One region of the Microbacterium sp. NPDC055442 genome, then DNA from elsewhere that is predicted to be linked to it. Evidence: predicted binding sites of a transcription regulator. Region 1 holds the regulator's gene; each other region holds the start of a gene.

The links. The regulator LexA, encoded in region 1, represses DNA repair genes until DNA is damaged. The targets are predictions, from matches to a motif close to TCGAACANNTGTTCGA.
Region 2: ACWIBS_RS04725 (HNH endonuclease signature motif containing protein) is a predicted target of LexA. The motif match lies at 4,416-4,431, and genes of this name have one in related genera.
Region 3: uvrA (excinuclease ABC subunit UvrA) is a predicted target of LexA. The motif match lies at 6,784-6,799, and genes of this name have one in related genera.

The regions. Positions count from the first base shown of each region.
Region 1 is NZ_JBSHLF010000004.1:465,397-475,939, forward strand. It holds gene miaA (tRNA (adenosine(37)-N6)-dimethylallyltransferase MiaA) at 1-371, shown strand, start outside; gene dapF (diaminopimelate epimerase) at 381-1,235, shown strand; gene ACWIBS_RS11850 (class I SAM-dependent methyltransferase) at 1,242-1,883, opposite strand; gene hflX (GTPase HflX) at 2,002-3,528, shown strand; gene ACWIBS_RS11860 (S9 family peptidase) at 3,538-5,454, opposite strand; gene lexA (transcriptional repressor LexA) at 5,489-6,169, opposite strand; gene ACWIBS_RS11870 (LysM peptidoglycan-binding domain-containing protein) at 6,401-6,757, shown strand; gene ACWIBS_RS11875 (histidinol-phosphate transaminase) at 6,851-7,888, shown strand; gene hisB (imidazoleglycerol-phosphate dehydratase HisB) at 7,885-8,499, shown strand; gene hisH (imidazole glycerol phosphate synthase subunit HisH) at 8,496-9,146, shown strand; gene priA (bifunctional 1-(5-phosphoribosyl)-5-((5-phosphoribosylamino)methylideneamino)imidazole-4-carboxamide isomerase/phosphoribosylanthranilate isomerase PriA) at 9,198-9,944, shown strand; gene ACWIBS_RS11895 (SseB family protein) at 9,928-10,543, shown strand, end outside.
Region 2 is NZ_JBSHLF010000002.1:43,019-53,561, reverse strand. It holds gene ACWIBS_RS04735 (pyruvate carboxylase) at 1-1,719, opposite strand, end outside; gene ACWIBS_RS04730 (ParA family protein) at 1,793-2,593, shown strand; gene ACWIBS_RS04725 (HNH endonuclease signature motif containing protein) at 3,173-4,405, opposite strand; gene ACWIBS_RS04720 (MerR family transcriptional regulator) at 5,014-5,559, opposite strand; gene ftsR (transcriptional regulator FtsR) at 5,648-6,334, opposite strand; gene ACWIBS_RS04710 (FHA domain-containing protein) at 6,334-6,822, opposite strand; gene ACWIBS_RS04705 (hypothetical protein) at 7,052-7,342, shown strand; gene ACWIBS_RS04700 (hypothetical protein) at 7,344-7,736, opposite strand; gene ACWIBS_RS04695 (copper resistance CopC family protein) at 7,840-8,496, shown strand; gene lpdA (dihydrolipoyl dehydrogenase) at 8,507-9,904, shown strand; gene ACWIBS_RS04685 (CYTH domain-containing protein) at 10,115-10,543, opposite strand, start outside.
Region 3 is NZ_JBSHLF010000002.1:123,057-133,599, reverse strand. It holds gene whiA (DNA-binding protein WhiA) at 1-841, opposite strand, end outside; gene rapZ (RNase adapter RapZ) at 911-1,792, opposite strand; gene uvrC (excinuclease ABC subunit UvrC) at 1,818-3,782, opposite strand; gene uvrA (excinuclease ABC subunit UvrA) at 3,784-6,639, opposite strand; gene ACWIBS_RS05065 (bifunctional metallophosphatase/5'-nucleotidase) at 6,877-9,144, opposite strand; gene uvrB (excinuclease ABC subunit UvrB) at 9,323-10,543, opposite strand, start outside.

The sequences.
Region 1 (10,543 bases):
CCGCGCTTCCCGACGCGCCCGTGCTGTGGCATCCGCACACGCGGGTGATCGGCGTCGGGGTGCCGCGTGAGCTGCTCGTCGCACGTCTGGATGCCCGCGTCGAGGGCATGTGGCGCGACGGGCTCCTCGACGAGGTGCGGATGCTGCGCGACCAGGGCCTCGAGCAGGGCGTCACGGCCCGTCGGGCGATCGGTTACGCGCAGGCGCTGTCCGAGCTGGCCGGGGATCTGACGCGCGAAGAGGCGATCGCGCAGACGCAGGCGCTCACGCGGCGCTACGCCCGCCGCCAGGTCTCGTGGTTCCGGCGCTACGACGACGTCACCTGGGTCGAGCCCGGCGTTCCCGCCGCCGGCGTGGCCGTGCGCCGCTAGGCTGAACCGGTGCCCCAGACGATCGCCTTCACGAAGGGCCACGGCACGGGGAACGACTTCGTCGTGATCCCCGACCCGGACGGTGCCCTCGACCTCTCGGACGACCAGATCGCCGTGCTCTGCGACCGACGCTTCGGCATCGGCGCCGACGGGATCCTGCGTGTCGTGCGCACGGATGCGATCGACGAGGGCGTCGAGGCGGCCGCATCCGGGGTCACCTGGTTCATGGACTACCGCAACGCCGACGGTTCGAAGGCCGAGATGTGCGGCAACGGGGTGCGCGTGTTCGCGCGGTACCTCACCGAGGTCGGCTGGGCGGATGCCGCTGACCCGCTGCCGGTCGCAACGCGCGCGGGCACCAAGACCGTCACCCGCAGCGATCGCGGCTTCGAGGTGGATCTCGGCACCTGGCGCGTCGAACCCGACGTGCTCGTGCGAGCGCGCGGAGTGGGCGCGCCGCGCCCGGGGATGGGCATCGACGTCGGCAATCCGCACGTCGTCGTCGCGCTGCCCGACACCGAGGAGCTCGACGCCCTCGATCTCACGGCGCGCCCGCAGCTGAACCCCGAGCCGCCGGCGGGCGCGAACATCGAGTTCGTCGTGCCGAGCGACCCGCTCGTGCACGATGGCGTCGGCTCGATCCGCATGCGCGTGTTCGAACGGGGCGTCGGCGAGACGCTCAGCTGCGGCACGGGGGTCGCAGCCTCGGCCCTCGCGGTGCGCGAATGGGCAGGACCGACGGCGCCCGACCAGTGGACGGTCGACGTGCCCGGTGGCCGTCTCGGCGTGCGGATGAGCGCCGGCCGGGTCTATCTCGCGGGTCCCGCGACGCTCGTCTACTCGGGCGAGGTGACGCTGGCCTGAGCCTGCTCAGGGCAGCGTGATGGGCTCGCTCGGCGGCATCCCGTGCCGGCGCACCCGGAGGACGCGGAACCCGCGTCCCGTCGCGGCACGATGCACGCTGTAGCCCGGCGCGAACGTCGCCGCGAGCCAGCGCTGCAGTGAGTCCGAGCCGAGGTTGCGCTGCACGACCAGCCACGCGTCCGAGCGATCGTCCAGCCGGGGGATCCACCGCTCGAGCAGTCCGTGCAGTTCGCTCTTGCCGACGCGGATGGGCGGGTTGGAGCGGATCGTGCGGAAGACGACATCGTCGGGAACATCTTCGGGGCGCACGGCGTTGACGTTCTCGAGCCCGAGCGACTGGGCGTTTCGTCGCACGAGATCGAGGGCGCGCTCGTTCACATCGACGGCCCACACGGTCGCGTGCGGCGATTCCAGCGCGAGGCTCAGCGCGATCGGCCCCCACCCGCATCCGAGATCCAGCAGCTGGCCGCCCGGCGGCGCGGCAGGACTGTTCGCCAGAAGGACGCTCGTTCCCGCATCGACGTGCGCGGGGCTGAACACTCCGCCGGCCGTCGTGACCTCGACCTCCCTGCCCGCGAGGGTGGCGCGGATCCGACGCAGGTTCTCGGGACTTGCGGGGGTGGCGCTGAAGTAATGCTCGCTCCCCATGAGTGACGAGCGTAGCGGAGGTGGCCTCACAGGGGGGAGGCTAGAATCCTCGGGCGATCGCCCGCCGTGCATGACGAATCACATGCCGCCCCTTCCGGGCGGCATCCGAAAGGAACACATGACCGATACGACGACACCCGGCAGCACCGACGAGACGCCGCTCGAAGAGATCGACGCGGTGGATCGCGTGCTGGCGCGCGCCGATGCGCGGTCGGGGGTTCGCGTGTTCGGTTCCGCGCAGGCGCTGCAAGATGACACGACCGTCGCCCGGACCGACGCCGACGGCGAGCAGTGGGACCGTGAGGAGCGCGCAGCGCTGCGCCGCGTTCCGGGCCTGTCGACCGAACTCGACGACGTCACCGAGGTCGAGTACCGGCAGCTGCGTCTCGAGAACGTCGTACTCGTGGGCGTGCACCCGCAGGGAGAGCAGGCGGATGCCGAGAACTCGCTGCGCGAGCTCGCTGCGCTCGCCGAGACCGCCGGTGCCGTCGTCCTCGACGCGGTCATGCAGCGCCGACCCCATCCCGACCCCGCGACCTATGTCGGACGCGGCAAGGCCGAAGAGCTGCGTGACATCGTCGCCGCCGTCGGCGCGGACACGGTCATCGCCGACACCGAGCTCGCGCCCAGCCAGCGCCGTGCGCTCGAGGACGTCGTCAAGGTCAAGGTGATCGACCGCACGACGGTGATCCTCGACATCTTCAGCCAGCACGCCAAGAGCCGTGAGGGCAAGGCCCAGGTCGAACTGGCTCAGCTCGAGTACCTGTTGCCGCGACTGCGCGGCTGGGGCGACTCGATGAGCCGTCAGGCCGGTGGGCAGGTCGGCGCGGGCGGGGCCGGCATGGGCTCACGCGGTCCGGGCGAGACCAAGATCGAGCTCGACCGGCGTCGCATCCGAACCCGCATGGCGCAGCTGCGCCGCCAGATCCGCGACTTCGCTCCCGCGCGCGATGCCAAGCGCGCCGAGCGCAAGCGCAACACGATTCCCGCCGTCGCGATCGCCGGCTACACGAACGCGGGCAAGTCGAGCCTGCTCAACCGGCTGACGCGCGCCGGCGTACTCGTCGAGAACGCGCTGTTCGCGACGCTGGACACGTCGGTGCGACGTTCGCAGACCTCGGACGGACGCGTCTACACGCTCACCGACACCGTCGGGTTCGTGCGCAACCTGCCGCACCAGCTCGTCGAGGCGTTCCGTTCGACGCTCGAAGAGGTCGGCGAAGCGGATGTGCTGCTGCACGTCGTGGACGCCTCCCACCCCGATCCCGCCGCGCAGCTCGCGACCGTCCGCGACGTGATCGGCGACGTGGGGGCGCGCGAGACGCGTGAGATCGTGGTGTTCAACAAGGCCGACCTCGTCGACGACGACAGCCGTCTCGTGCTGCGCGGCCTCGAGCCGAATGCGCACTTCGTCTCGTCCCGCACGGGCGAGGGCCTCGAAGAGCTGCGCGCCGTGATCGAAGAGGCGCTGCCTCTGCCCGCCGTCGAAGTGCGCGCGATCGTGCCCTACGACCGCGGCGACCTCATCTCGGCCGCCCACGAGACGGGGATCATCCTCGACCAGGAGCACCGTGGCGAGGGGACCTATCTGCACGCGCACGTGAACGAGCGCCTCGCCGCCGAACTCGCGGTCTTCCCCGCCTGAGCGGCGCCGTCAGTCGCCCGTCGCGAGTGTGACGGGCGGCACATCCGGCGGCGTGAAGCCGAACACGGCGCCCAGGAACGCCAGTTCGGTCTCGAGCGCGTGCACGACCGTCTCGGCCTTGCGGAAACCGTGGCCCTCGCCCTCGTAGAGCACATACGCGTGCGGCACGCCGTGCGCCGCGAGAGCGTCGCGCACCGCTTCGGACTGCGCCGGCGGCACGACCCGGTCATCGGCGCCCTGCAGCAGCAGCAGCGGCACACGGAACAGTGCGGGACGGCTGAGCGGCGATCGCTCGATGTAGACGTCTTCGGCCTCGGGCAGGGGGCCGATGAGCCCGTCGAGATAGCGTGCCTCGAAGTCGTGCGTGTCGGCCGCGAGGGAACGCGCATCTCCCACGCCGTAGCGTGAGATCCCCGCCGAGAACGCGTCGGTGCGCGTGACGGCGGCGAGCACCGTCCACCCGCCGGCCGATCCTCCCGCGATCGCGATGCGCGCGGAGTCGGCGACACCGGATGCTGCCAACCCGGCGGCCGCCGCCGCGACATCATCGACGTCGACGACGCCCCACTGTCCGCGCAGCCGTTCACGGTAGGCGCGCCCGTATCCCGTGGAGCCACCGTAGTTCACGTCGAGCACGCCGATGCCGCGGCTCGTGAGGTAGGCGACCTTGCCGGAGGCCGCCGGTCCGGAATGCGCCGTCGGGCCGCCGTGCACGAACACGACGTACGGCGGCAGCTCGTCTGCGGGGGCGGTCGCCCGCGGATTCGTCGGGGGATAGTCGAACGCGTGCACGGGGCCGTGCGGGCCGTCGAACGTGACGGCGCGGGGCTGCGGCATCCATTCGCGTCCCCACGCGGTCTCACCGCCGCGGACGACTCGGGCGCCGGCGGGGTCGTCGACGTCGACCAGCCACAGCGCCGGTCCCGAGACGGTGTCGGCACCGCTCACGAGCACGCGCGTTCCCGAGACGTCCTCGATCGACGCGTTCGCCGAAACGGGCAGGCCGAGCGGAGTCGCCGTGCCGTCCGCGAGGTCGACGACGACGACCTCGTCGCCGCCGTGCGTCCGCACGGCGACGACGCGACCGCCGTCGACGGGGGCGAACCACCGGGTGCCGAGCACCCAGATACCGCCGCCGGTATCGGCGTCGACGGGGGCCACGGGGCTCGGCGCGGTGCCGAGCCGGCGACGGTACAGGTTCCAGCGCCCGGTCGGGTCATCGGCGTAGAGCAGTTCGTCGTCGCCCAGCCACACGGGCTGGAGGGGGGAGGCGCCTTCGTCGAAGACCGTCGCGGCGCCCCCGTCGAGCGCGCTGACGCGCAGCTGTGCGCGATCCCACGGCATGTCGGGATGGTTCCACGCGACCCACGCGAGGTGCGTCCCGTCGGGGCTGAGCGCCGGATGCGCGACGAAATCGGTGCCTCCCGCGAGCGACACGATCGCAGCGGCGTCGTCGCCCGCCGACCCGTCGAGAGGAATCTCGACGATGTCTCGCGCGGGGGTCGGGCCGGCCCCGTGCGCTTCGCGCACCGCCAGCAGCCGACCCGACTGCACGGTCAGGCCGCCGAAGCGCACGTCGACGTCACCCGGCGGCGTGAGCGCGAGGAGCTCACCCCCGGGACGGAGCAGCCGGACGCGCTGGTCGGTCTTCTCGACGAACACGAGCGCCCCGTCGTCGGTGGCCGTCCACGACCCGCCCCCGTACTCGTGCACGCTCGACCGCGCGCTCCAGGGTGCCGGGAGGAGGTCTTCCACTCCGCCGGATGCCGTGCGTCTGCGCACCGTCGTGCGGCCGGCCTCTTCGGGGACGCCCTCACCCCACCACACGTCGTCGCCGACGAGGCGGGCGCCTTCGATGCGGGGCGAAGCGGCGGACACGGCCGCAGCGGTCAGAGGGGAAGGCCAGGAGCCGTAAGGAGTCGTCACCCCTCCACGCTAAGCCGTGCCGCGGACAAGCGGCTCAGACGGCGCGCAGGACCGCGACGACCTTGCCGAGCACGACGGCGTCGTCGCCGAGGATCGGCTCGAACGCGGAGTTGCGGGGGAGGAGCCAGGTGTGACCGTCGCGCTGACGGAAGGTCTTCACGGTCGCCTCGCCGTCGAGCATCGCCGCCACGATCTCGCCGTTGTCGGCCGTCGCCTGCGAACGCACGACGACCCAGTCGCCGTCGCAGATCGCGGCATCGATCATCGAGTCGCCCGAGACGCGCAGCATGAACAGGTCGCCCTTGCCGACGAGCTGCCGGGGCAGGGGGAAGATCTCGTCGATGTGCTGATCAGCGGTGATCGGCACGCCCGCCGCGATGCGGCCGACGAGCGGTACGAGCGCGGCGTCGCCCACCGACGGCGCAGCATCGGCGGGGTTCTCGGCCGCACTGCCGGGCAGGTCGATGAGCACCTCCATCGCGCGGGTCTTCCCGGCATCGCGGCGCAGGTACCCGCTCAGCTCGAGCTGATTGAGCTGATGCGTCACGCTCGAGAGCGACTTGAGCCCGACGGCGTCGCCGATCTCGCGCATGCTCGGGGGGTAGCCGTGCCGCGCGATCGACCGCTGGATGACCTCGAGGATCGCCAGCTGCTTGTCGCTGAGACTCTTCCGTCGTCGCGTCTGCGGCTTCTCGCGCCCGCCTGCGTCGCTCATATCGACTCCTGTCTTCGAATGTCGGAGGCCCGTGGTGGGGTGGCCACATCGAAACCGTATCCGGTTCTGCGGGGTTCAGGGGGCACGAGTTCCGCGTGTCGCGTTCGAACATCGCACGATCCGGCTCGGGGTTGACACCGTCCAGCATCGAAGATAGCTTCGGAACAGGAGTTCGCATCCGGCTTTCCCGGCCGAAAGTCGGATGCGAACCTTCCCACCAGGAGGAACCGCATGACCGCCATCGCCATCCCCGCTCCCTCGTCCCGCACCCGTCTGCGCACCACGGCGCGCGGCCGCCGCGTGCTCGCGAGTGCGGCAGCGCTGCCTCTGGCCGGACTGCTGGCGCTCGCCGTGCTGAGCGGCGGCTCGGCTGTCGCGTCGCGCGACAGCGGTGGCGCGTCGGCGACGTTCGCGACCGTGACCGTGACGTACGGCGACACGCTCTGGTCGATCGCGCAGTCCGTTGCTCCGCAACACGATCCGCGCGACGTCGTCGATGCGATCGCACGACTGAACGCGCTGCCGGGCGGCGCGATCGAGCTCGGCCAGTCGCTCGCGATTCCCGCCGAGTACGCACCCGCCGGCTGACGCTCCGAGGCGCCACCGCGCGTGAAGCGGCCTACGATTGCCTGCGTGACCTCCCGCCTCGACGCACTGCCCATCCGAGACGATCTGCGGGGCATGACGCCCTACGGTGCACCGCAAGCGCCGCTTTCCGTCGCGCTGAACGTCAACGAGAACACGCACCCCGTGCCGCAAGAGGTCGCCGACGACATCCTCGACTCCGTCGCGATCGCGTTGCACGATGTGAACCGCTACCCCGATCGCGAGTTCGTCGGACTGCGCGAAGGGTTCGCGGAGTACCTCGGGCACGGGCTCACCGCCGACCAGATCTGGGCCGCCAACGGATCCAACGAAGTGCTCCAGCACGTGCTGCAGGCCTTCGGCGGGCCGGGGCGCACGGCCTTCGGCTTCGCTCCCACGTACTCGATGTACCCGCTGCTCGCGCGCGCGACCGGAGCATCGTGGACGGGCGGCACGCGCGAGCCGGACTTCACGATCACGGCCGACGACGCGGCATCCCAGGTCGCACGGGCCCAGGCCGACGTCGTGTTCCTGTGCGCACCGAACAACCCCACGGGCACTCCGCTGCCTCTCGACGTCGTCGAGGCCGTCTACAACGCCACGGCGGGCGTCGTCGTCGTCGACGAGGCCTATCAGGAGTTCGCCCCCCACGGGTCCGCCTCGGCCGTGACGCTCCTGCCCGGGCGCGAGCGACTCATCGTCTCGCGCACCATGAGCAAGGCGTTCGCCTTCGCCGGCGCGAGAGTGGGATACCTCGCCGCTGACGAGGCCGTCATCGATGCGCTGCGTCTCGTCCGGCTGCCGTATCACTTGAGCGCTCTCACCCAGGCGGCGGCGACGGCCGCGCTGCGCCACGCTCCCGTCATGCTCAGCATGGTCGACGAGATCATCGTTCAGCGCGATCGCATCTCGGCGACGGTCGAGGCGCTCGGGTACGCGCCGCACGAATCCTGGACGAACTTCGTGCTGTTCGGGGGAGTCGATGACCCCGCGGCCGTGTGGCGTGCACTGTACGAGCAGGGTGTCCTCATCCGCGACGTCGGGATCCCGCACCACCTGCGGGTGACGGCGGGCACCGAAGACGAGACGACGGCGTTCCTCGACGCGCTGGCCTCGATAGAATCGACCGCATGACCCGTCCTGACGACCACCGCGTCGCCTCCGCCCGACGCGCGACGAGCGAGTCCACCGTCGAGCTCGAGCTCGACCTCGACGGAACCGGGCGCAGTCACATCGACACGACGGTGCCGTTCTTCGACCACATGCTGACGGCGTTCGCGAAGCACTCCCTGACGGATCTGACGGTGCGCGCCTCGGGCGACACCCACATCGACGCCCACCACACCGTGGAGGACGTCTCGATCGTCCTCGGGCAGGCGATCGGTGAGGCGCTCGGCGACAAGGCGGGCATCTCGCGGTACGGCGACGCGCTCGTGCCGCTCGACGAGGCACTCGCGCAGGCGGTCGTCGACATCAGCGGGCGTCCTTTCCTCGTGCACACGGGCGAGCCCGCGGGCTTCGAGCTCCACCTCATCGGCGGTCACTTCACCGGCTCGCTGGTGCGCCACACGTTCGAGGCGATCTCGTTCCACGCGGGGCTCACGACGCACATCAGGCTCCTGGCCGGGCGCGACCCGCACCACATCGCCGAGGCCGAGTACAAAGCGTTCGCGCGCGCATTCCGCCAGGCCAAGGCCCGCGACCCGCTCGTCGAGGGCATCCCGAGCACGAAGGGTGCTCTGTGACCTCTCGCCCGCTCGTCGCGGTCCTCGACTACGGCTCGGGAAACGTCCATTCCGCCGTCAAAGCGCTGACGCTCGCGGGGGCCGACGCGCGACTCACCGCCGATCGCGGTCTCGCGCTCGACGCTGACGGGCTGCTCGTGCCCGGCGTCGGGGCGTTCGCCGCCGTCATGCAGGCACTGCGCGCCATCCGCGGCGAGGAGATCATCGACCGACGGCTGGCCGGCGGCCGGCCCGTGCTCGGGATCTGCGTCGGGATGCAGGTGCTGTTCGAGCGGGGCCTCGAACGCGGGACCGTCACCGAGGGTCTCGGGGAGTGGCCCGGTGCGGTCACCGAGCTCGATGCGCCCGTGCTGCCGCACATGGGGTGGAACACCGTCGATGCCGCGCCCGGCTCGCGGCTGTTCGCCGGGATCGAGCAGGAGCGCTTCTACTTCGTGCACTCCTTCGCCGCGCAGCAGTGGCAGCTCGAGCCGCAGGAGCCCTTCGCGGCGCCGACCCTGACGTGGGCGACGCACGGCGGGCGTTTCCTCGCCGCCGTCGAGAACGGCCCGCTCTCGGCGACGCAGTTCCATCCCGAGAAGTCGGGCTCCGCCGGCATCCGCCTGCTGTCGAATTGGGTCGACGGCCTCGGCGCGACTAGCCTCTGAAGTCGTGTCGTCCGCGCCGTCCGGCCGCGTGAGAGTCCCACACGAGGAGCCATGAACGATTTCGCGTCCACACCCGAACTGATCCTGCTTCCCGCCGTCGACGTGGCAGGCGGCAAGGCCGTCCGGCTCACCCAGGGTGAGGCCGGCACCGAGACGAGCTACGGCGACCCGATCGACGCGGCCCACGACTGGGCCGAGCAGGGCGCGCAGTGGATTCACCTGGTCGATCTCGATGCGGCCTTCGGGCGCGGCAGCAACGCCGCCGTGCTGCGCAAGGTCATCAAGCACGTCAAGGGCGTGCAGGTCGAGGTGTCCGGCGGTATCCGCGACGACCGCTCGCTCGAATCGGCGCTCGAATCCGGTGCATCCCGCGTCAACCTCGGCACGGCGGCGCTCGAGAACCCCGAATGGGCGGCGTCGGTCATCAGCCGCTACGGCGAGTTCGTGGCCGTCGGCCTCGACGTGCGCGGCACGACGCTCGCCGCGCGCGGCTGGACGCGCGAAGGCGGCGACCTGTGGGCCGTCCTCGAGCGTCTCGAAGAGGCCGGGTGCAGCCGCTACGTCGTGACCGACGTCACGAAGGACGGCATGCTGAACGGCCCGAACCTCGAGCTGCTGCGTGAGATGACCTCGCGCACGCCCAAACCGGTCATCGCCTCGGGCGGCGTCTCGAGCCTCGACGACATCGCGGCGCTGCGGGAGCTCGTCTCGCTCGGCGTCGAAGGCGCGATCGTCGGCAAGGCGCTCTACGCGGGAGCGTTCACGCTCGCCGAGGCGCTGGATGTCGCAGGACGCTGAGGGCTGCCACGACGCGCACCTGTCGGACTCCGCGGGGGTTCCGTGGGAGGGGCGCAGTTTCCAGGCCAATCCGCACACGCACGACGACGGGTCCGCCGACCCGCAGCTGCTCGCGGCGCTGCAGGCGTTCCGCGCCGGCGCCGGCGATCAGACGGCGATCGTCGAAGCGTACCGCCGAGCCCGCCTGCTGATCCCGCTCGTCGCCGAGAAGGGCGACGAGGGGATCGGACCGCACGGCCACGTCGTCGACAAGACGCAGGAGCTCTCGATCGTCACGGTCGCAGCTCCTGACGGACGACGTGTGCTGCCCGTGTTCACCTCGGTCGAGACGATGTCCCGATGGGATGCCGCGGCTCGGCCCGTGCCGGCCGACGGCGTGCGCACGGCGGTGGCCGCCGTCGACGATGACACCGACCTGATCGTGATCGACCCGACCTCGCCGACCGAGCTCGTGCTGCGCCGCCCCGCCGTGTGGGCGATCGCGCAGGGGCACGCGTGGGAGCCGAGCTTCTCGTCGCCCGAGGTCTTCGCGGGGCTGGCCGAGAGCATCGGGGGAGAGCTCGCGGTGCTCGACCTGTCCGTCGAGCCCGGCGATCCCA
Region 2 (10,543 bases), on a different contig from region 1:
CCACGCCTCGACCGACAGCAGCTCGGGTGTCATGCGGGCGACGTGCGGGCCGATGCGCACCAGGTCGCGCGTTCGCACGCGCGTGGCGAGGAGGGACTGGTGGGCGTCGCGGTACGTGGTCTCGGTGACCGCGAGCGGTGTCTGTTCGCGCAGCGCACGGGCGAAGCCCGCGGGGCCCAGGTCGCGGAGGCGCTCGAGCGTTCCGGCCGGTGCCGGGGCGGTGAGGTCGATGTCGGGAAGCTTGCTGCCGGGCGACACGGAGACCGGCTTCTCACCGTACGGCCGGTTGACCGTGACATCGGCGAGCCAATTGATCAGTTTCGTCGCGCGGTCGCGCGACGGGTGGCTCGTGAGCAGCCCCGGACGCTCTTCGATGAACGCCGTGCTGAGGTCGCCCGCGACGAAGGCGTCGTCATCGAGCACGGCGCGCAGGAACGGGATGTTCGTCGCGACACCGCGGATGCGGAACTCCGCCAGCGCGCGTCGCGCGCGGGCGACGGCGGCGGGGAAGTCGCGTCCGCGGCACGTCAGCTTGGCGAGCATCGAATCGAAGTGCGGGCTGATTTGGGATCCCGCGGCCGTGGTACCGCCGTCGAGACGGATGCCGGCGCCACCGGGCGACCGATAGGTGGTGATGCGCCCCGTGTCGGGGCGGAATCCCTGCGACGGATCCTCCGTCGTGATGCGGCACTGCAGCGCCGCACCGCGCAGCACGATGTTGCTCTGCTGCAGACCGAGATCTTCGAGGGTCTCCCCCGCGGCGATCCGGATCTGCGACTGCACGAGGTCGACATCCGTGACCTCTTCCGTCACGGTGTGCTCGACCTGGATGCGGGGGTTCATCTCGATGAAGACATGCTGGCCGGCGCGTTCGCCGGCCGTATCGACGAGGAATTCCACCGTGCCGGCGTTGCTGTAGCCGATGGATTCGGCAAAGGCGACGGCATCCCGGTGGATCCGCGTGCGCAGCTCGTCATCGAGGTTCGGGGCGGGCGCGATTTCGATCACCTTCTGGTGACGACGCTGCACCGAGCAGTCCCGCTCGAACAGGTGCACCGTGTGACCCGTGGCATCCGCGAGGATCTGCACCTCGATGTGGCGCGGGCGTACGACGGCCTGCTCGAGGAAAACCCGGGCGTCACCGAACGCGGCGCCGGCTTCGCGCATCGCCTCGGCGATGGCCGGGGGCAGGTCGCCCGCTGTCTCGACGCGACGCATGCCGCGGCCGCCGCCGCCGGCGACCGCCTTGACGAAGATGGGGAAGCCGATGTCGTCTGCCTGGGCGACGAGTGCGTCGACATCGTCTGACGCGGGGGTGGACTTCAGCACCGGTACGCCCGCGGCGATCGCGTGCTCCTTGGCGGTGACCTTGTTGCCGGCCATCTCGAGCGCCTTCGACGGGGGCCCGATGAACGTGATGCCGTTCTCGGCCGCGCGGGCGGCGAGTTCGGGGTTCTCGGAGAGGAACCCGTAGCCCGGGTAGATCGCGTCCGCACCGGATTCGAGAGCGACGCGGATGATCTCGTCGACGTCGAGATATGCCCGGACGGGGTGACCCTGTTCGCCGATGACGTAGGACTCGTCCGCCTTCTGGCGGTGGAGTGATCCGCGGTCTTCGTAGGGGAAAACCGCGACCGTGCGCGCCCCCAGCTCGTATGCCGCGCGGAACGCCCTGATGGCGATTTCACCGCGGTTGGCGACCAGAATCTTTCGGAACATGTGCACCTCGCAGAGCGGCCACGACGATGGGCCAAGTGTGCTCTCAGCCTAGGGGACGGTAACGTAGTCGCTTGTGCACGTACTCTCGGTGAGCTCCCTCAAGGGCGGCGTCGGCAAGACGACCGTTACACTCGGGCTCGCCTCGGCGGCCTTCGCACGGGGAGTGCGCACTCTCGTGGTCGATCTCGACCCGCAATCCGACGTCTCGACGGGTATGGACATCCAGGTCGCCGGGCGACTCAATGTCGCCGATGTGCTGGCCAATCCCAAGGAGAAGGTCGTTCGTCAGGCGATCACGTCGAGCGGCTGGGCGAAGGTGCACCCCGGCACGATCGACGTGATGATCGGCAGCCCGTCCGCGATCAACTTCGACGGCCCGCATCCGAGCGTCCGCGACGTGTGGAAGCTCGAGGAGGCGCTGGCCACGATCGAGCCCGACTACGATCTCGTGCTCATCGACTGCGCCCCCTCGCTCAACGCGCTCACGCGCACGGCCTGGGCCGCCAGCGACCGCGTCATCGTCGTGACCGAGCCCGGCCTCTTCTCGGTCGCGGCCGCCGATCGCGCCCTGCGCGCGATCGAAGAGATCCGACGGGGACTCTCCCCCCGTCTGCAGCCGCTCGGCATCGTCGTGAACCGCGTGCGCCCGCAGTCGATCGAGCACCAGTTCCGCATCAAAGAGCTGCGCGACATGTTCGGTCCGCTCGTGCTCTCGCCGCAATTGCCCGAGCGCACGTCGCTGCAGCAGGCGCAGGGTGCGGCCAAGCCGTTGCACATCTGGCCCGGGGACTCCGCTCAGGAGCTCGCGGCCGACTTCGATGCGCTGCTCGACCGCATCATGCGGACGGGGCGTATCCCCACGCCGACCGCGTGACGCGCTGACGACCCTTCGACAAGCTCAGGGCCCGCGTTCCGGCACACTCCAGGGCCCGCCTTCGGCAGGCTCGGGAACCGACGCTTCGGCAGGCTCAGGGACCGCGTTCCGGCATGCTCCAGGGCCGGCCTTCGGCAGGCTCAGGGACCGCCCTTCGACAAGTTCAGGGACCGCCTTCCGTTACGCTCCAGGGCCGGCCGTTCGGCAGGCTCAGGGACCGCCCTTCGACAAGTTCAGGGACCGCCTTCCGTTACGCTCCAGGGCCTGCCGTTCGGCAAGCTCAGGGACCGACCCTTCGACAGGCTCAGGGACCGACCCTTCGACAGGCTCAGGGACCGACCCTTCGACAGGCTCAGGGACCGACCCTTCGACAGGCTCAGGGACCGGCCCTTCGACAGGCTCGGGGACCGCCTTCCGTTACGCTCAACGGCCGGCCGTTCGGCAAGCTCAGGGACCGACCCTTCGACACGCTCAGGGACCGCCTTCCGTTACGCTCAACGGCCGACCCTTCGACAGGCTCTGGGACCGGCTCTCGGCTCGTTCGGGCGCGGACCGTTCGGCAGGCTCGGGGGTCGTGCGTTAGAAGGGGGCGGGTTCGTTGTTCGGGTGGAAGGTGGGGGTGCGTCGTTCGGGTTCGACGAGGTATTTTCGGCCGGTGGGTGAGGTCCACTCGATGGTCCCGTTGCACCTCTGGGTGAGGGCCCATCGGCCGTGGTGCTTGATGGTGTGGTGGCCGGTGCATAGGGGGGCGAGGTTGGTCAGGGCGGTGGTTCCGCCGTGTTCCCAAGCGATGGAGTGGTCGATCTGGCATCGCCAGGCGGGGATCCCGCATCCGGGGGCCATGCAGCGGTCCGCTCGCCAGGCGGCCAGCTTCCGCAGTGATTTCGGGGGCCGGTATTGCCGGCGACCGACGGAGAGCACCATCCCGGTCTCGGGGTGGGTGAGGACCCGCATCCACCCGTCCGCGCTCCCGCACAGTTCGCGTGCCCGCTCGATCGGGATCGGCCCGATTCCCTCCACGGTCGCCGGGACGTCCTCCTCCCCGGTGCCCAGCAGCGCCAACGCCGGGACAGTCACGACAACGGTGGGCCGGATCCCGCGGGCACTGTCGGGGTGGGTGGTGGTGTCCCCGTCGATGAGGAGGTCGCACAGCGCATCGGCGCGGCGCTCATCCAGGGACCGGTCATCGTCGTCACCGCCCAGGGTCTTGGCGATCGCGGTGACCCGCCCGTGGATGGCGTGGGCCTCGACGGCGGGAAGGTACGCGGTCAACCACGCCATCCCGTCATCAACGGTCTCCACACGCACATGCCGTTGCCGCAACGCGACCGTGTGCCGTTCGGTCAACGTGGTGTGCCGTTCGGTTTCGATGAGGTCACGGAGTTTGCGGCGAAACACCCCCACCGGCTGTGTTTCGGCCAGGGCGACCGCGCGGGCGGTGAGAGCCTCACGCAGGACAGGGTCGAGGGGATCGAGCAGGTCCACCAGCACCGCGGCATGCTGCTCGCTGATCCGGGCAGCCCCCAGTGAGGTCAACGCGGCCGGGTACCGGTGCACCAGGGCATCGGCACGGACCATGAGGCGCTCGGCGGCATGCTCGGTGATCCGCAACGCCGCGGCCAGCTCCAGACGCACCGAACGCTCCGCGACCCCGGCAAGACCGGCACCATACTGCGCAGCATCCGACATCGCCGCCACCCGCAACCGATCGATCACCACATAGCGCTCCGCGGTGAACACCGCGACCATCCCATCGACCTCGACCACCCGATCCACCCGATCCAGATGTACGAGCTCGGCTTCATCTTCCATGCGCCAACACTAGAACACACCTCCGACATCGGAGCCGGCGGTTGCAATGGGTGGCTGCGCCCTGGCGAGCTCCTCCGCGTTCGAGAAGTTCAGGAGCCGAGTGTGGCGGAGTGTGGCGTCTCCTCCGCGAGACCCGCATCGGGTCTGGCAGGAGCGCGGGGCGCGGGCCGGTGAGAAGGGCAAACCGAGCGGAGGCGACGCCTCACGACCCTTCGACAGGCTCAGGGACCGCCCTTCGACAGGCGCAGGGACCACCCTTCGACAGGCTCAGCGCCGGGCCGCTGGCGACGACCCTTCGACAAGCTCAGGGACCGGGGCGGCCAGCGACGCCCTCCGACAAGCTCAGGGACCGGGGCGGCCAGCGACGACCCTCCGACAAGCTCAGGGACCGGGGCGGCCAGCGACGACCCTCCGACAAGCTCAGGGACCGGGGGCGACCCTTCGGCGAGCTCAGGGACCGCCCTTTGGCAGGGTCAGCGCCGGGCGGCTGGCGACAACCCTTCGGCAGGCTCAGCGCCGGGCGGCTGGCGACGACCCTTCGGCGAGCTCAGGGACCGGGGCGGCCGGGGCCACCCTTCGAGGGGCTCAGGGACGAGCCTTCGACGAGGTCAGGCCGTGCGGGCGGCGCGACGCGCGGCGAGCTCGTCTTGGATGTCGGGCACCTGCGGGTCGAACTCGACGAGCGTCGATTCGACTTCGCGCAGCACCTTGCCCACGGCGATGCCGAAGACGCCCTGTCCGCGGCTGACGAGGTCGATGACCTCGTCATTGGACGTGCACAGGTACACCGACGCACCGTCGCTCATGAGGGTCGTACCGGCGAGGTCGCGGATGCCGGCGGCACGCAGCTGATCCACGGCCGTGCGGATCTGCTGAAGCGAGATGCCGGTGTCGAGAAGTCGCTTGACGAGCTTCAGCACGAGGATGTCGCGGAACCCGTACAGACGCTGCGAGCCGGAGCCGGATGCCCCGCGCACGGTCGGCTCGACGAGCTCGGTGCGCGCCCAGTAATCGAGCTGGCGGTAGGTGATTCCCGCTGCGCGTGCCGCGACGGCTCCCTTGTAGCCGGCCTCGTCGTCCATCTGCGGAAGGCCATCGGTGAAGAGGAGGTCGGCGACGAATGTCGGCTCGCCTGCCGTTTCTCGAGCGGTCATACGCTGATCCTCCCCATCGGACTCCTCCACGCTAGATCAGCGCGACGCCCCGAGCAATGACATCCGCTCTGGCGTGTCGCGCCGCGGCTCAACCGAGCAGCCGGTCCAGCGCCGTGCGGACGAAGATGGCGCGCACGTCTTCGAGTCGCTTGGCCAGCTCCGGAGCGACCTCTGCGGCACGGCCGCGCGAACCGGCATCCGTCCGTCGCAGCAGCGGTGCGAGCGCCGACTCGACGAGGGCGACATCGCGCTCCGAGCTCTGGCGCAGGGCCCGAACGTGACGGGGCTCGATGCCGTGACGATCCAGCGCGACGAGTGCGCGCAGCAGCGCGACGGTCTGATCGGTGTAGCTCTCGGAACCTGCGATGATCCCCGTGCTGATCGCGTCGTTGAGCAGCTGGGGGGCGGCTCCGGCCGTCGCGAGGAGCTCTTCGCGGCGGAATCGTCGCGGAGCCGGGACGATCGACGGGACCGACGCCGGCTGCACGGGCTCACGGCCCGCGTCGAGGTCGGCGAGATACTCGCGGATGACGCTGTGCGGCATGAAGTGGTCGCGCTGCAGAGTCAGCGCCAGGCGCAGCCGCTCGACGTCGGCGGGAGAGAATTTGCGGTAGCCCGACTCGGTCCGCGTGGGCGTGATGATGCCCTGCACTTCGAGGAAGCGCAGCTTGCTCGCCGACAGTCCGGGGAATTCGGGGGCGAGTCGCGCAAGCACCTGACCGATGCTGAGCAGACCCGCGGACGTAGACCGTTCGCGGGGGGCGGGAGCCGCCATCAGTCGTCCGCCGCCTGAACCAGGTCGGCGGGTGAGACGAAGAAGTTCAGACGGAACTTGCCGATGCGCACTTCGGCGCCGTTGCGCAGCGTCGCGCGGTCGGCCCGCTCCCCGTTGACATAGGTGCCGTTGAGGGAGCGCTGATCGACGAGCTCGAACGATGTGTCGCTGCGCGTGATCTCGGCGTGCCGACGCGACACCGTGACGTCGTCGAAGAAGATGTCGGCCTCGGGGTGGCGTCCGACGGTGGTCACATCCGTGTCGAGCAGGTAGCGTGCACCCGCCGTGGGACCCGAGCGCACGAGGAAGAGCGCGGCTCCCGAAGGGAGCGCGTCGATCGCATCGAGTTCAGGACCGGACAGGTCACTGCCGAACGGCACGAACGAGAGGTCGGAATCGTGGCCGAACGTCTGCGTCGTATCGTGCGCTCGCTCGGCACCCGCGCCACGGCGGATGTCGTCCGGTTCGGGTCGACGGTTGTCCTCCACGGTGCTCCTCCTTCTGCGCAAAGCCTATCCGATCGGTCCCTCCGTGAAACAGCCGGATCCGCCGATCCGTCGACGGCGATCCGCCGAAGTGTTTCGCAGTGTTTCGCGCGGGATGTCTCGAGCGCTCGGGCGGCCTAACGTGGCTGATCGAACCTACTGACAGGAGCCCACCGTGTCGAGTCCGCACTTTCGCACATCACCCGCCCCGGCGCGTGAGGCTGCGACGTGCATGTGCGCGTTCGACGGTGTCTGCTCCTCGTTCGCCCGAGGCCACGCGCTGCACCTGATCCAGGCGCGCCTCGCATCGGCGACTCCCACCGAGTGGTCCGACGCGATCGTCGAGCAGACGGATGCCGCAGAGGGCACCGTCGTCGTGCGCACGCTCGACGGCGAGGCCATCGAGCTGTGGAACGGCTCCGGCGCGGCCGATGCCGTCGCCGTCGGAACGCCGGTCGCCGTGCACGCGCGCTACGACGTCCTGGCGGTCGGACGCCGTCAGTTCAACGTGCTGCGAGGCTGATTCAGGCCATCGCGTTCTTCATGGCCATGCACGCGTCCATGCACGCCTGACAGGCCTGCGCGCACATCCGGCAGACCTCGCTGGCATCCGCGTGCGACGCGCACTCGTCCATGCACATGCGGCACATCTCGATGCACGCGTCGAGCATCGCCATCATCGCCGTGGCGTTCATCCCCTGCATGCGCAGCATCGAGCGCATCATCGTGTTGCACATGTCGGCGCAGTTCATGCTCGTCGTGGCGCACGACATCAGCTGGGTCGCGCACACCGTGCACGCCTGCTCGCATGCGGCGCACGCGTCCATGCACGCCTGCATGAGGGACATGTCCATCGTGTCCATGCCGGGCATCTTCATCATGTCCTTCGACATGGCATCCATCATCATGGCGTCCATCACGGGCCTCCTCGTCACGGCTGAGGCGGGCGTGGTCCCGCCTTGCCGTCATGCTAAGCGGACAGCGCCCGCACAGTAAGGGGTTGGCTAGGCTCGAACCGTGATGACACAGGTTTCCCACCGCGTCTCCCGCGGTCTCCTCGCCCTCTTCGCGGTGCTGCTGGTCGCGGCATCCGCTCTCATCGCCTCTCCCGCGGCGGCGCACGACCGGCTCATCGGGTCGGATCCCGCCGCCGGCGCGACCGTCGACGAGTCCCCCGCCCAGCTGACGCTCACCTTCAGCGGAGTGATCTCACCCGACGCCGGGGCCTCGGAGGTCCAGGTGACGGATGCCGCGGGCACACAGCTCGCCGGAGACCCGGTCGCCGCCGACAACACCCTCACGGTGCCGCTCGTCGCGCAGGGCGAGGGCGCGGTCACCGTGCTCTGGAAGGTCGTCTCGAGCGACGGCCACCCCATCTCGGGCGAGTACGGCTTCACCGTGACGGCGGCCGCTCCCGAGCCGGCACCGGAGCCGACCGAGACGGCCGAGACGAGCCCCACGACCGAGCCGAGCGCGCCGGTCGAGACGGCGGAGCCGGCCGAGACGGAGACGCCGGTCACCGAGGCCCCCTCGGATGCCGCCGACATGACCCCGTGGATCATCGCGGGCATCGTCGTGCTCCTGGCGGTCGTCGGCGGGATCATCTACCTCGTCGCCTCGCGAGCCCGTCGCGCGAAGGCCGCTCAGGCCGACTCCGCGAACACCTCCGAGCGTTAGGCTGGAACACATGCCTCACTACGACGTCGTCATCCTCGGCGCGGGCCCCGGCGGCTACGTCGCGGCCGTCCGCAGCGCTCAGCTCGGCCTCTCGGTCGCGATCATCGAAGAGAAGTACTGGGGCGGTGTCTGCCTCAACGTGGGATGCATCCCCTCGAAGGCACTCCTGCGCAACGCCGACCTGGCGCACACCTTCACCCACAAGGCCGAGCTGTTCGGCATCTCGGGCGACGTGCACTTCGACTTCGGCACCGCGTGGGATCGCAGCCGCAAGGTCGCCGACACGCACGTCAAGGGCATCCATTTCTTGATGAAGAAGAACAAGGTCACCGAGTACGAGGGCCGCGGCTCGTTCACCGGGCCGAAGGCGATCACGGTCACCACGTCCGACGGCGCGACCGAAGAGATCACGTTCGACAACGCGATCATCGCGACCGGGTCGACCGTCCGTCTGCTGCCCGGCGTCACCCTGAGCGACAACGTCGTGACCTATGAGGAGCAGATCCTCACGCGCGACCTGCCGTCGTCGATCGTCGTCGTCGGCGCCGGCGCGATCGGCATGGAGTTCGCGTTCGTTCTCGCCAACTACGGCGTCAAGGTCACGATCATCGAGTTCCTCGACCGCGCGCTGCCCAATGAGGACGCCGACGTCTCGAAGGAGATCGCGCGCCAGTACAAGAAGCTCGGCGTCGACATCCTCACCTCGACCAAGGTCGAGACCGTCGTCGACGCGGGCGACAAGGTCACCGTCACCTACACGGGCAAGGACGGCGCGCAGGGCTCGATCGAGGCCGACAAAGTGCTTATGTCGATCGGCTTCGCCGCCCGGGTCGAGGGCTTCGGGCTCGAGAACACCGGTGTCAAGCTCACCGAGCGCGGCGCGATCGACATCGACGATCACATGCGCACCTCGGTCCCCCACATCTACGCGATCGGCGACGTCACGGCCAAGCTGCAGCTCGCACACGTCGCCGAGGCGCAGGCCGTCGTCGCGGCCGAGACGATCGGCAAGGCCGAGACGATGACGCTCGGCGACTACCGGATGATGCCGCGCGCCACGTTCTGCTCACCGCAGGTCGCGTCGTTCGGTCTCACGGAAGAGCAGGCCCGCGCCGCCGGCCACGAGATCAAGGTCGCGAAGTTCCCGTTCTCGGCCAACGGCAAGGCGAACGGCCTCGGCGAGCCCGTCGGCTTCGTCAAGCTCATCGCCGACGCCGAGCACCTCGAGCTGCTCGGCGGCCACATGATCGGCCCCGACGTGTCCGAGCTTCTTCCCGAGCTGACACTCGCCCAGAAGTGGGACCTGACGGCGCTCGAGGCGGCACGCAACGTGCACACGCACCCGACGCTGTCCGAGGCCGTTCAGGAGGCCTTCCACGGCCTCGCCGGTCACATGATCAATATGTGACGCGACCCGGATCAATGCTGTGCAGCAGCGTTGATGCGGGTCGGGTCAGATCGAGTAGCCGGCGCAGCCGGCGTATCGAGATCTTCACCCGGATCAATGCTGCGCAGCAGCGTTGACGCGGGTCGGGTCAGATCGAGTAGCCGCCGCAGCCGGCGTATCGAGATCTTCACCCGGGTCGATGGGCCCGGCTTTGCCGGGCCCTTCTCCGTGTCACTCCCCGAGGGCCCTCGCGAGTTTCGATGCGGATGCCGCGGGCACACCGCCGACGGCGCTGATCGCCGATCCGGCGGCGGCGAACAGCGCCGCCCGCGCGTCGGCGTCGGTCGATGCGGCGGGTCCGAGCTCGACCTCCCATTCGCGCCAGCGGCGCACCGTGCCGGAGCGTTCGTCGGTCGCCACGACGCGGTCGTCGACGAACTCGGCCACGATGCCGCCCTCTTCGTCGAGCAGGAGATACGGCGTCCGGGTGTTGAGGATCCGCGCGATGAGCTGCAGCGGCGCCTCCGTCACCGCCGCGACGGCGGAGCGCACAGCCGACGGCACGACGTCGTCGTCGGGGCCCAGCGGCCAGCCGAGCTCGACCCGTGCGAGCCCTTCCCGCGGGCCCTTCAGATGCCACCCGGCATCCGGACCGCCCGT
Region 3 (10,543 bases), on a different contig from region 1:
GGCCGAGTTCGTCGAGACTGGCATCCCGGTGCGCGAGGCGCAGTTCGCCCGCCTGCCGCAGATGATCGGGCACCTCATCGCCGAGGATCTCGAGCGCTCGCTCCACCCGCGCGCACGCGGCGACCGCCGCCTGCGCCGAGCGTCGGAGATTCGCGTCGTCGAAGTTGACGAGGCGGTTCACCCCCGCACGCACCTCGCGGCGCTGTCGCATCCGGTCCCAGTCTGCGGCGGCGCGCACGGCGCCCATCTCGGCCAGCGCGAGACGAATGGCCTCGCCTTCCCGGACGACCACTCGCGGCACGCCGCGGACTTCGCGCGCCTTCGCGGGAATGCCGAGCCGGTGCGCCGCTCCGACGAGCGCCATGGCCGCTTCGGGCGCGGGACAGGTGATCTCCAGCGCCGCGGAGCGGCCCGGATCACTCAGCGAGCCGGTCGCGAGGAAGGCCCCCCGCCAGATCGCGGCGAGGTCAGGACGCGCGCCCGTCGTGAGCTTGTTCGGCAGGCCGCGCACCGGCCGGCGCCGCTGGTCGAGCAGCCCCGTCTGGCGAGCGAGGGTCTCACCGCCCTCGATGACGCGCACGGCGAAGTTGTTGTCCGAGCGTCCGCCCGAACCCTGCACGTGCACGAGCTCGGGGCGCACGCCGTAGATCTCCATCAGCTCGCGCGCGACGCGGCGGGCGAGCCGATCGGAGTCGAGCTCCGCTTCGACCGCCACGCGATTCGCGATCGAGTGGAGCCCCCCGGAGAACCGCAGGAGCGACGTGAGCTCGGCGACCCGGGCCGACGGGCGCGGATCCCGCACGGTGATCAGTTCGGCCTTCACGTCGGCGGTCAGCGACACGTCTCTCCTCACAGCTGGGAACGGGGACGATCGTCCAGCTTACTCCCGCGCGGCATCCTCTGCCGCCGTTCACTCTCGGCCGAGGTCGCGGTGCTTGATGCGCACCGCGACGCCGGACACCTTCGACAGGCGCTGCGCGAGCTCGCGCGACATCACGACCGAGCGGTGCTTGCCTCCGGTGCATCCGATCGCGACGACGGAATGCCGCTTGTTCTCGCGCTGATATCCCTCGAGTACGGGCACGAGGGCCTCGGCGTACGCATCGATGAACGGTTCGGCGCCCGTCTGGCGGAGCACGTAATCGCGCACCTGCGCGTCCTCGCCCGTCAGCGCGCGCAGGCCGTCATCCCAGAACGGGTTCGGCAGGAATCGCATGTCCGCCACGATGTCGGCGTCGGGCGGGAGGCCGTACTTGAATCCGAAGCTCATGATCGTGAGCGTGTGGCGTGCGGCGCCCTCTTCCGAGAAGAGATCGACGATGCGGGTCGACAGCTGGTGGACGTTGAGCAGCGACGTGTCGACGATGATGTCCGCACGCTCGCGCACTGCCGCGAGACGTTCGCGCTCCTGCCGGATGCCGTCGATGATGGTGCCGTCCCCCTGCAGCGGATGCGGGCGACGCACGGCCTCGAAACGCCGCACGAGCACATCATCGGAAGCGTCGAGGAAGATCGAGCGGACGGGCCGGCGCTCACGCAGCGTCCGCATCACCTCGGGCAGCTCGACGAAGAGGTCGCGCCCACGCGCGTCGACGACGACGGCCACCTTCGGCAGCGCCTCACCCGCGATCTCGGTCAGATCCAGCAGCGGTTTGAACATCTGCGGCGGCAGGTTGTCGACGACGTACCAGTCGAGGTCTTCCAGCGCATTCGCGGCCGTCGACCGGCCGGCTCCGGACATGCCCGTCACGATCAGCACTTCACCGGCGTCCCGCCGGGAATCGTCGCTCATGCAGTCCCCCGTCTCGGAGTTCACCCTATCGAGTCGCGAGGTGGGCGTGGATCGTCGTGGCGAGCTTCGGGCCGATGCCGGGCAGTTGCGAGATCTCGTCGGGATTCGCCGTCTTCAACGCCGCGACCGACCCGAAATGGCGCAGGAGAGCCTTGATCCTCGCCTCACCGAGCCCGGGCACCTCGGCCAGGACGCTCTGGATATCGCGACGACGGCGCTTGCGCTGGTGCGAGATGGCGAAGCGGTGCGCTTCGTCACGCAGCCGCTGCAGCAGGTAGAGCGCCTCGCTCGTGCGCGGCAGGATGACCGGGTAGTCCTCGCCCGGCAGCCACACCTCTTCGAGCCGCTTGGCGATGCCGCACAGCGCGATCTCCTCGTGCCCCGCGTCGCGCAGCGCGCGAGCGGCCGCCTCGACCTGCGGCTTGCCGCCGTCGACGACGAGCAGCTGCGGACGGTACGCGAACCGCGGTCGTCTGCGCGGCTCGGTCGCAGAATCCACAACCGCGTCCCCGGAATCGACGCCCCCGTCCCCCGAGCCCACGACCCCGCCCCCCGAGCCCGCAACCCCGGCCCCTGAGCTTGCCGAAGGGTCGGGCCGGTCGAGATATGCCAGCCGCCGCGTCAGCACCTGGTACAACGAATCGGTGTCGTCCGTCGTCTCGGCCACGCCGAACGACCGGTACTGGTCCTTGCGCGGCAGCCCGTCCTCGAACACCACCATCGACGCCACGACGTTCGTGCCGCCCAGGTGCGAGACGTCGAAGCACTCGATGCGCAGGGGCGCTTCGGCCAGGCCCAGTGCCTCCTGCAGGTCGGTGAGCGCCTGTGTGCGTGCCACGTAGTCGCTCGTGCGACGCGTCTTGTGCAGCATGAGCGCCTGCTGCGCGTTGAGCGTCGCCGTCTTCATCAGCTCGGCTTTGCGCCCGCGCCGGGCCACCTGGATCGATACGTTCCTGCCGCGCCGCGCGCGCAGCCAGGTCTCGAGCTCCGTCGCGTCGTCGGGGAGCGCCGGCACGAGCACCTGACGCGGGATGTCCGCCTCGCCCGCGTCGCCGTAGGCTCGCTGCACGATCTGGTCGACGAGGTCGCCGCCCGAGATGTCGAGCTCCTTCTCGACGGTCGTCGCACGCACACCACGGACGCGGCCGCCGCGGATGACGAAGTGCTGCACGGCTGCGGCGAGCTCGTCTTCGGCGATGCCGAACAGGTCGGCATCGGTGTCTTCGGAGAGCACCAGCGCGCTCTTGTTGAGCACCGCGTCGATCGCCTGAAGACGGTCACGGTAGACGGCGGCCGCCTCGTAGTCCATCGCGGCGGCCGCTTCTCGCATGCGGGCGGTCAGGTCGCGCGCGAACCTCTGGTCGCCGCCGGCCATGAAGGCGACGAAGTCGTCGACGACCGCGCGGTGCTCGTCGATCGTGACGCGCATCGAGCACGGACCGCCGCAACGGCCGATCTGCCCCGGAAAGCACGGGCGGCCCGTCGCCATCGCCTTCTTGTAGGACGCGTCGCTGCACGTGCGGATGGGGAAGACCTTGATGAGCTGATCGATCGTGTCGTGAACGGCCCAGACCTTCGGATACGGGCCGAAGTACTTCGCCCCCGAGATGCGCCGGTTGCGCGTCACGATGACGCGCGGTGCCTCGTCGGCGAGGGTGACGGCCATGAACGGGTAGGACTTGTCGTCGCGGTAGCGCACGTTGAAGGGCGGATCGAACTCCTTGATCCACTGGTATTCGAGCTGCAGCGAGTCGACGTCGGTTGCGACGACGGTCCATTCGACGGATGCCGCAGTCGTGACCATCCGTCGCGTGCGCTCGTGCAACGTGTGCAACGGTGCGAAATAGTTCGACAGCCGCGCGCGGAGGTTCTTCGCCTTTCCGACATACAGCACGCGCCCGTCCCGATCGCGGAAGCGATACACGCCCGGGTTCGTGGGGATCTCCCCCGGCTTCGGCTTGTAGGCGACGGTGGGGGCGGAACGGGCCACGTCAGCCCGCCTTGCGCTGGATACCCGGTCCTTGGCCTTCCAGCACTTCGGCGAGGAAGGTGCCGGTGTGGCTGCCCTCGACGCGCGCGACCCGCTCGGGGGTGCCCGTCGCGATGACCTCGCCGCCGCCGGCACCGCCCTCGGGGCCGAGATCGATGACCCAGTCCGACGACTTGATGACGTCGAGGTTGTGCTCGATCACGATGACCGTGTTGCCCTTGTCGACCAGGCCGCCCAGCACTTCGAGCAGTCGGGCCACGTCTTCGAAGTGCAGACCCGTCGTTGGCTCGTCGAGCACGTAGATCGAGCGGCCGTTCGAGCGGCGCTGCAGCTCGGTGGCGAGCTTGACGCGCTGCGCCTCGCCGCCGGACAGCGTCGTGGCGGACTGCCCGAGTCGCACGTACCCGAGGCCGACGTCGACGAGCGTCTTGAGGTAGCGGTGGATGGCCTGGATCGGCTCGAAGAACTCGGCTGCCTCGGCGATCGGCATCTCGAGCACTTCGGCGATGTTCTTGCCCTTGTAGTGCACCGACAGCGTGTCGCGGTTGTACCGCTTGCCGTGGCACACCTCGCAGTCGACGTAGACGTCAGGCAGGAAGTTCATCTCGATCTTGATCGTGCCGTCGCCCGAGCACGCCTCGCAGCGGCCGCCCTTGACGTTGAAGCTGAACCGGCCCGGCTGGTAGCCGCGCGCTTTGGCCTCGGGCGTGTCGCTGAACAGCGAGCGGATGCGGTCGAACACGCCCGTGTAGGTCGCGGGGTTGGATCGCGGTGTGCGGCCGATCGGCGCCTGGTCGACGTGCACGACCTTGTCGAGGTTGTCGAGCCCCGTCACTCGCGTGTGCTTGCCCGCGACGCGGCGTGCGCCGTTGAGACGGCTCGCGAGGACTTCGTAGAGGATGCCGTTGACCAGCGTCGACTTGCCCGACCCGCTGACGCCCGTGACGGCGGTCAGCACGCCGAGCGGGAAGTCGACCGTGATGTTCTTGAGGTTGTTCTCCCGCGCGCCCACGACCGTGATCTGACGCTTCTTGTCGATCTTGCGCCGTTTCGCCGGCGTCGGGATCTCGCGGCGCCCCGCGAGGTAGTCGCCCGTGATCGACGCCGGGTCGTCGAGGAGTGACGCGAGCGGACCCGAGTGCACCACTTCACCGCCGTCGACACCGGCACGCGGGCCGATGTCGACGATCCAGTCGGCCGCGTGGATCGTCTCCTCATCGTGCTCGACGACGATGAGCGTGTTGCCCAGGTCGCGCAGGGTGAGCAGCGTCTCGATCAGACGGCGGTTGTCGCGTTGGTGCAGGCCGATCGAGGGCTCGTCGAGCACGTACAGCACGCCGGTCAGCCCCGAGCCGATCTGCGTCGCCAGACGGATGCGCTGCGCTTCGCCGCCCGACAGCGAGCCGGCCGCCCGGCCGAGACTCAGATAGTTCAGCCCCACCTGGAGGAGGAAATCGAGGCGCGCGCGGATCTCGCGCAGCACCGCCGCGGCGATCTGCGCTTCGCGCTCGGTCAGTTCGAGCGTCGCGAAGAACTCCTGCGATTCGGCGAGACTCAGCCGCGACGCGTCGGCGATGGAATGCCCGTGCACGAGCACGGCGAGGACTTCGGGCTTGAGTCGGTCGCCGTCGCAGACGGGACACGGCACTTCGCGCAGGTACTCGGACCACCGCTGCCGCTGCGTGTCGGACTCGGCCTGCAGGTACTGCCGCTCGATGTACGGGACGACACCCTCGAACCCCGACGTGTAGCGCATCTCGCGCCCGTAGCGGTTTCGCCACTTGACCGAGACCTTGTAATCCTCACCGCGCAGCACGGCTTCGCGCACCGATTCGGGCAGGTCCTTCCACGGCGTCTCGAGCGAGAACTCGAGGTCGCGTGCGAGGCCTTCGAGCAGCCGCTCGTAGTACTGATAGAGCCCCTTGCCCTGCGTCGTCCACGGCACCAGGACGCCCTCGCTGATCGAGAGCTCCTCATCGCCGAGCATGAGCTCGACATCGACCGACATGCGGGTGCCCAGACCCGAGCACGCGGGACACGCGCCGAACGGCGCGTTGAACGAGAAGGTGCGCGGCTCGATCTCGGTCAGCTGCAACGCGTGACCGTTCGGGCACGCGAGCTTCTCTGAGAAGGACTGCCACGCGTCGTCGCCCTCTTCGTCGACGAAGTTGACCTGCACGATGCCGCCGGCAAGGCCCAGTGCCGTCTCGACCGAATCGGTGACGCGACTGAGGGTGTTCGGGCCGGCGACGAGCCGGTCGACGACGACGGCGATGTCGTGCTTGTAGCTTTTCTTGAGCTTCGGCGGCTCGGCGAGCTGGATGAGTTCGCCGTCGACGATCGCCCGGGCGTATCCCTTCGCACCGAGCTCGGCGAAGAGATCGACGAATTCGCCCTTCTTCTGGGAGACGACCGGGGCGACGACCTGGTAGCGCGTGCGCTCGGGCAGCTCCATGAGCTGGTCGGCGATCTGCTGCACCGTCTGGCGCTGGATCCGCTCGCCGCACTCGGGACAGTGCGGCACGCCGATGCGCGCCCACAGCAGGCGCATGTAGTCGTGGATCTCGGTGATCGTGCCGACCGTCGAGCGCGGGTTGCGGTTGGTCGACTTCTGGTCGATCGACACGGCGGGGCTGAGCCCCTCGATGAAATCGACGTCGGGGCGGTCGACCTGACCGAGGAACTGACGCGCATAGGCGCTCAGCGACTCGACGTAGCGGCGCTGGCCCTCGGCGAAGATCGTGTCGAACGCGAGACTCGACTTGCCCGACCCCGAGAGCCCCGTGAACACCACGAGCGAATCGCGCGGGATGTCGAGATCGACGTTCTTGAGATTGTGCACGCGAGCGCCGCGCACGCTGAGCGTGCCACTCCCGTGCCCGGATGCGGGGAACGGGCGCGTGACGGCGTGGCTCTGACCGGAGCCTCCGGGCGTGTGATCAGGCGTGGTGACGGGGACGATGGGCACCCGACAAGTTTAGGTGCGGCCTCGGACACGGGATCGAAAGCGTGTTCGCCTCGCGCGAATCTGCGCGGACGACGAGCGGATGCCGCGGGTCCGACCCGCGGCATCCGTTCGTTCAGCCGCCGCTGATCACCACACGAGGACGGGGAAGCGGAAGCTCTTCGATCCGTCGTGCGCGTCGCTGCCGGCGTACGTCGCCGAGAGCAGGTGCAGACCGCGGCTCAGCGTCGGCAGCGTCACCGAGACGACGCCGCGGTCCTTCGCCGTGAGGGTCGCCGTCGCGATGCGACGGTTGCCGTCGAAGATCGCGACCTCGCCCGTCGGGGTGCCTTTCGCGGCGATGACGGCGACGTTGTACTGGATCTTCGTGCCGTGCTTGGCGAGGATCTTGCTCGGCACGCCGAGTGTGATCGTCGCGCTCTTGGCGACCGGCTCGGCGATCGTGATCGGCACCTCGATCGCCGTTCCTGCCAGCGTCGTGATCGTCAGCGCTACGGCGCCGCTCACCCCGGTCGGCACCGTGACCGACAGGTTCGCGGTTCCCGTGACATCGAGCACCTCGTTGCCCACCGTGGAATCCACGGGCGCCGTGCCGACGACCGTGCCGTCGATCGCCACCGACACCGTGTCGGCCTTCGGCTCGGTGGTCGAGAAGTCGAGCGACGAGAGCGAGATGTCGATCGTCGAGCCGGCGGTGTACCCGCCTGCCGGCGGTGCCGACAGCACGAGCCCGATCGAACGCTGCGCGTAGTCGGGCGACGCCGTGCCGACGAAGGCCATGTAGTCGACCATCGCCGCGAGGTCGGCCTGTCCCGTGTCGGCCTTCGCCGTTCCCTGCGTGAACGCGGCGAAGTTGTCCCCACCTGCGGCGAGGAACGAGTTCGCCACGACGCGGTACTCCCCCGCCGGATCGATCGGCGCGCCGTCGAACTGGGCGTTCGCCACGCGGCTGCCGGCCGCTGCCGTCGAGTCGAACGTGTAGGTGAGTCCCTTCGAGACGCCGAGCTTGAGGAACGGTCGAGTCGCTCCCGCCGGCTGCCACTGCTGTTCGAGCAGTGTCGTGAGCTGCGCGCCCGTCAGCGTGAGCGCGACGAGCGTGTTGGCGAAGGGCTGGACGCTCGCGGCCTCGCGGTATGTGAGCACACCGTCCGGCGCATACGTCATGTCGGTGCGCAGACCCCCGGGATTCATGAACGCGATCTGCGCGGTCGGGTCCGTGCGCTGCACGGCCCACAGCTGCGCGTCGGCGACGAAGTTGCCGAGCGTCGATTCAGCGCCCCGGTTCTCGGTCGTGCCGTTGGCGAGCTTGGCGCGGTTGATGTCCGCCGACAGCGTGCCGAGCGGCGCCGCTCCGAGCGGACCCGCGTCGATGACCGCCTGATCGACGATGGCCTGGACGGTCGGGTCGGGCGCGTAGGCGGCGACGCCGCCCTCGAGGTACATGGAATATACGGTGTTGTCCATCGACTGCACCGTCTTGCTGTCGGGGTCGATCGTGATCACCATGTTGCTGAACTTCTCGCCGTACTGTCCCGACGAGATGACGGGACGAAGCCCCGCGTCGCCCGCGTAAGGCACCTGATGCGAGTACGCCAGGTGAGTGTGTCCGGAGACGATCGCGTTGACCTCGGAGTTCACGCCGTTGACGATCGCGCCGAAATTCGTCGTCGGGTCTGTCGCCGTCTCGTACGACGTGTCCTCGGCCCCTTCGTGCACGAGCAGCACGATGACGTCGGCCTCGCCGTTCGACGGGTCACCGTCGCTGAGGTCGTCGGCGACGGCGTTGACGCTCGACACGATCGGCAGCACGTCGAGCGTCGCGATGCCCGCGGGATTGACCAGCGACGGCAGGTCTTCGGTCACGGCTCCGATGAAGCCGACCGACACCCCGTCGACCGCGCGCACCCAGTACGGCGCGAGCGCGAGGTCGTCGGTCTCGGTGTCCCAGACGTTCGCGCTGATGTACTCCCAATCCGCCGCACTCTGCACACGGTCGCGCAAGTCGGCCCAGCCGCCGTCGAACTCGTGGTTGCCGGCCGCGCTGACATCCAGGCCCGCCGCGTTGAGCGCCTGGATCGTCGGCAGATCCTGCTGGATGAACGACTCGAACGTCGATGCGCCGATGAGGTCGCCGGCCGCCGCGAAGATCGTGTTGTCGTTCGCCTCGCGAAACGACGTGACCGCCGTCGCGAGCGCGGCGGCGCCGCCGGCGGGCGCGGATGCCGCGATGCGCCCGTGGAAGTCGTTCATCGTCACGAGATTGACCGTGACGGGGTCGGCGGCCTGGGCCGGAACGGCGACGAAGGCTCCTGCTCCGAGTACCGCGGCGGTGAGCGCCGCTCCGACGGCGAGGCGTCGACGTGACGCGGCGCGGCCGGGTTGTGACCTGTTTCGCATGTGACTGCTTCCTCTGAATGGAATCGGGCAGACACGTCCGCGCGTGATCACCACGACGTGACGCGCCGATGCCGAGCCTAGGACTCCGCGCCGCCGCGCAACAGAGAAATGAGAGGGTGCTCACACACCGGTGCCGTGCAAACGGCGGCGGTTCTGTGCGATGCGTGCATCCGAGCGGTCAGGCGTGCCCCGCGCGCTCCATGGCGCGCAGGTCGCGCTTGAGATCCTGCACTTCGTCGCGCAGGCGCGCCGCGAGCTCGAACTTGAGCTCTTCGGCCGCGACGAGCATCTGCGAGCTGAGGTCGGCGATCGTCGCCTCGAGCTGCTCGGCGCCCTCGGCCGCGATCCCCTCGCGCGCGCCCTTCGAACTCAGCGACCGCGGCGTCGGCGCTTTGCCCTTGCCCGACGCGAGGCGCGACGAATCCCGGCGCGACAGCATTCGATCGGTGTCGGATGCCTCGCGGGCGAGCGCGTCGGTGATGTCGGCGATGCGCTTGCGCAGCGGCTGCGGATCGATTCCGTGCTCTTTGTTGTAGGCGAGCTGCTTGTCGCGACGCCGATCGGTCTCTTCGATCGCGTTGCGCATGGAGTCGGTCACCCGGTCGGCGTACATGTGCACTTCGCCCGAGACGTTGCGCGCCGCACGGCCGATCGTCTGGATGAGCGACGTGCCGCTGCGCAGGAACCCCTCTTTGTCGGCGTCGAGGATCGCCACGAGCGATACTTCGGGCAGGTCGAGACCCTCGCGCAGCAGGTTGATGCCGACGAGCACGTCGTAGACGCCCGCGCGCAGCTCGCTCAGCAGCTCGACCCGGCGCAGCGTGTCGACGTCGGAGTGCAGGTAGCGCACGCGCACGCCGTGCTCACCGAGGAAGTCGGTGAGCTCTTCGGCCATCTTCTTCGTGAGGGTCGTCACGAGCACGCGCTCGTCACGTTCGGCACGCAGCCGGATCTCCTCGAGGAGGTCGTCGATCTGGCCCTTCGACGGCTTCACGATGATCTGGGGGTCGACGAGACCCGTGGGGCGGATGATCTGCTCGACGACGCCGTCGGCGATGCCCATCTCGTAGCGCCCGGGGGTCGCGGAGAGATAGACGGTCTGGCCCACGCGGTTCTTGAACTCGTCCCAGCGCAGCGGTCGGTTGTCCATCGCGCTGGGCAGGCGGAAGCCGTGCTCGACGAGAGTGCGCTTGCGCGACGCGTCGCCCTCGTACATGGCGCCGATCTGGGGCACCGTCACGTGCGATTCGTCGATGACCATCAGGAAGTCGTCGGGAAAGAAGTCCAGCAGCGTGTGCGGCGGCTCGCCCGGCCCGCGACCGTCGAGGTGACGGGAGTAGTTCTCGATACCCGAGCAGAAGCCCAGCTGCTGCAGCATCTCGAGATCGAACGTCGTGCG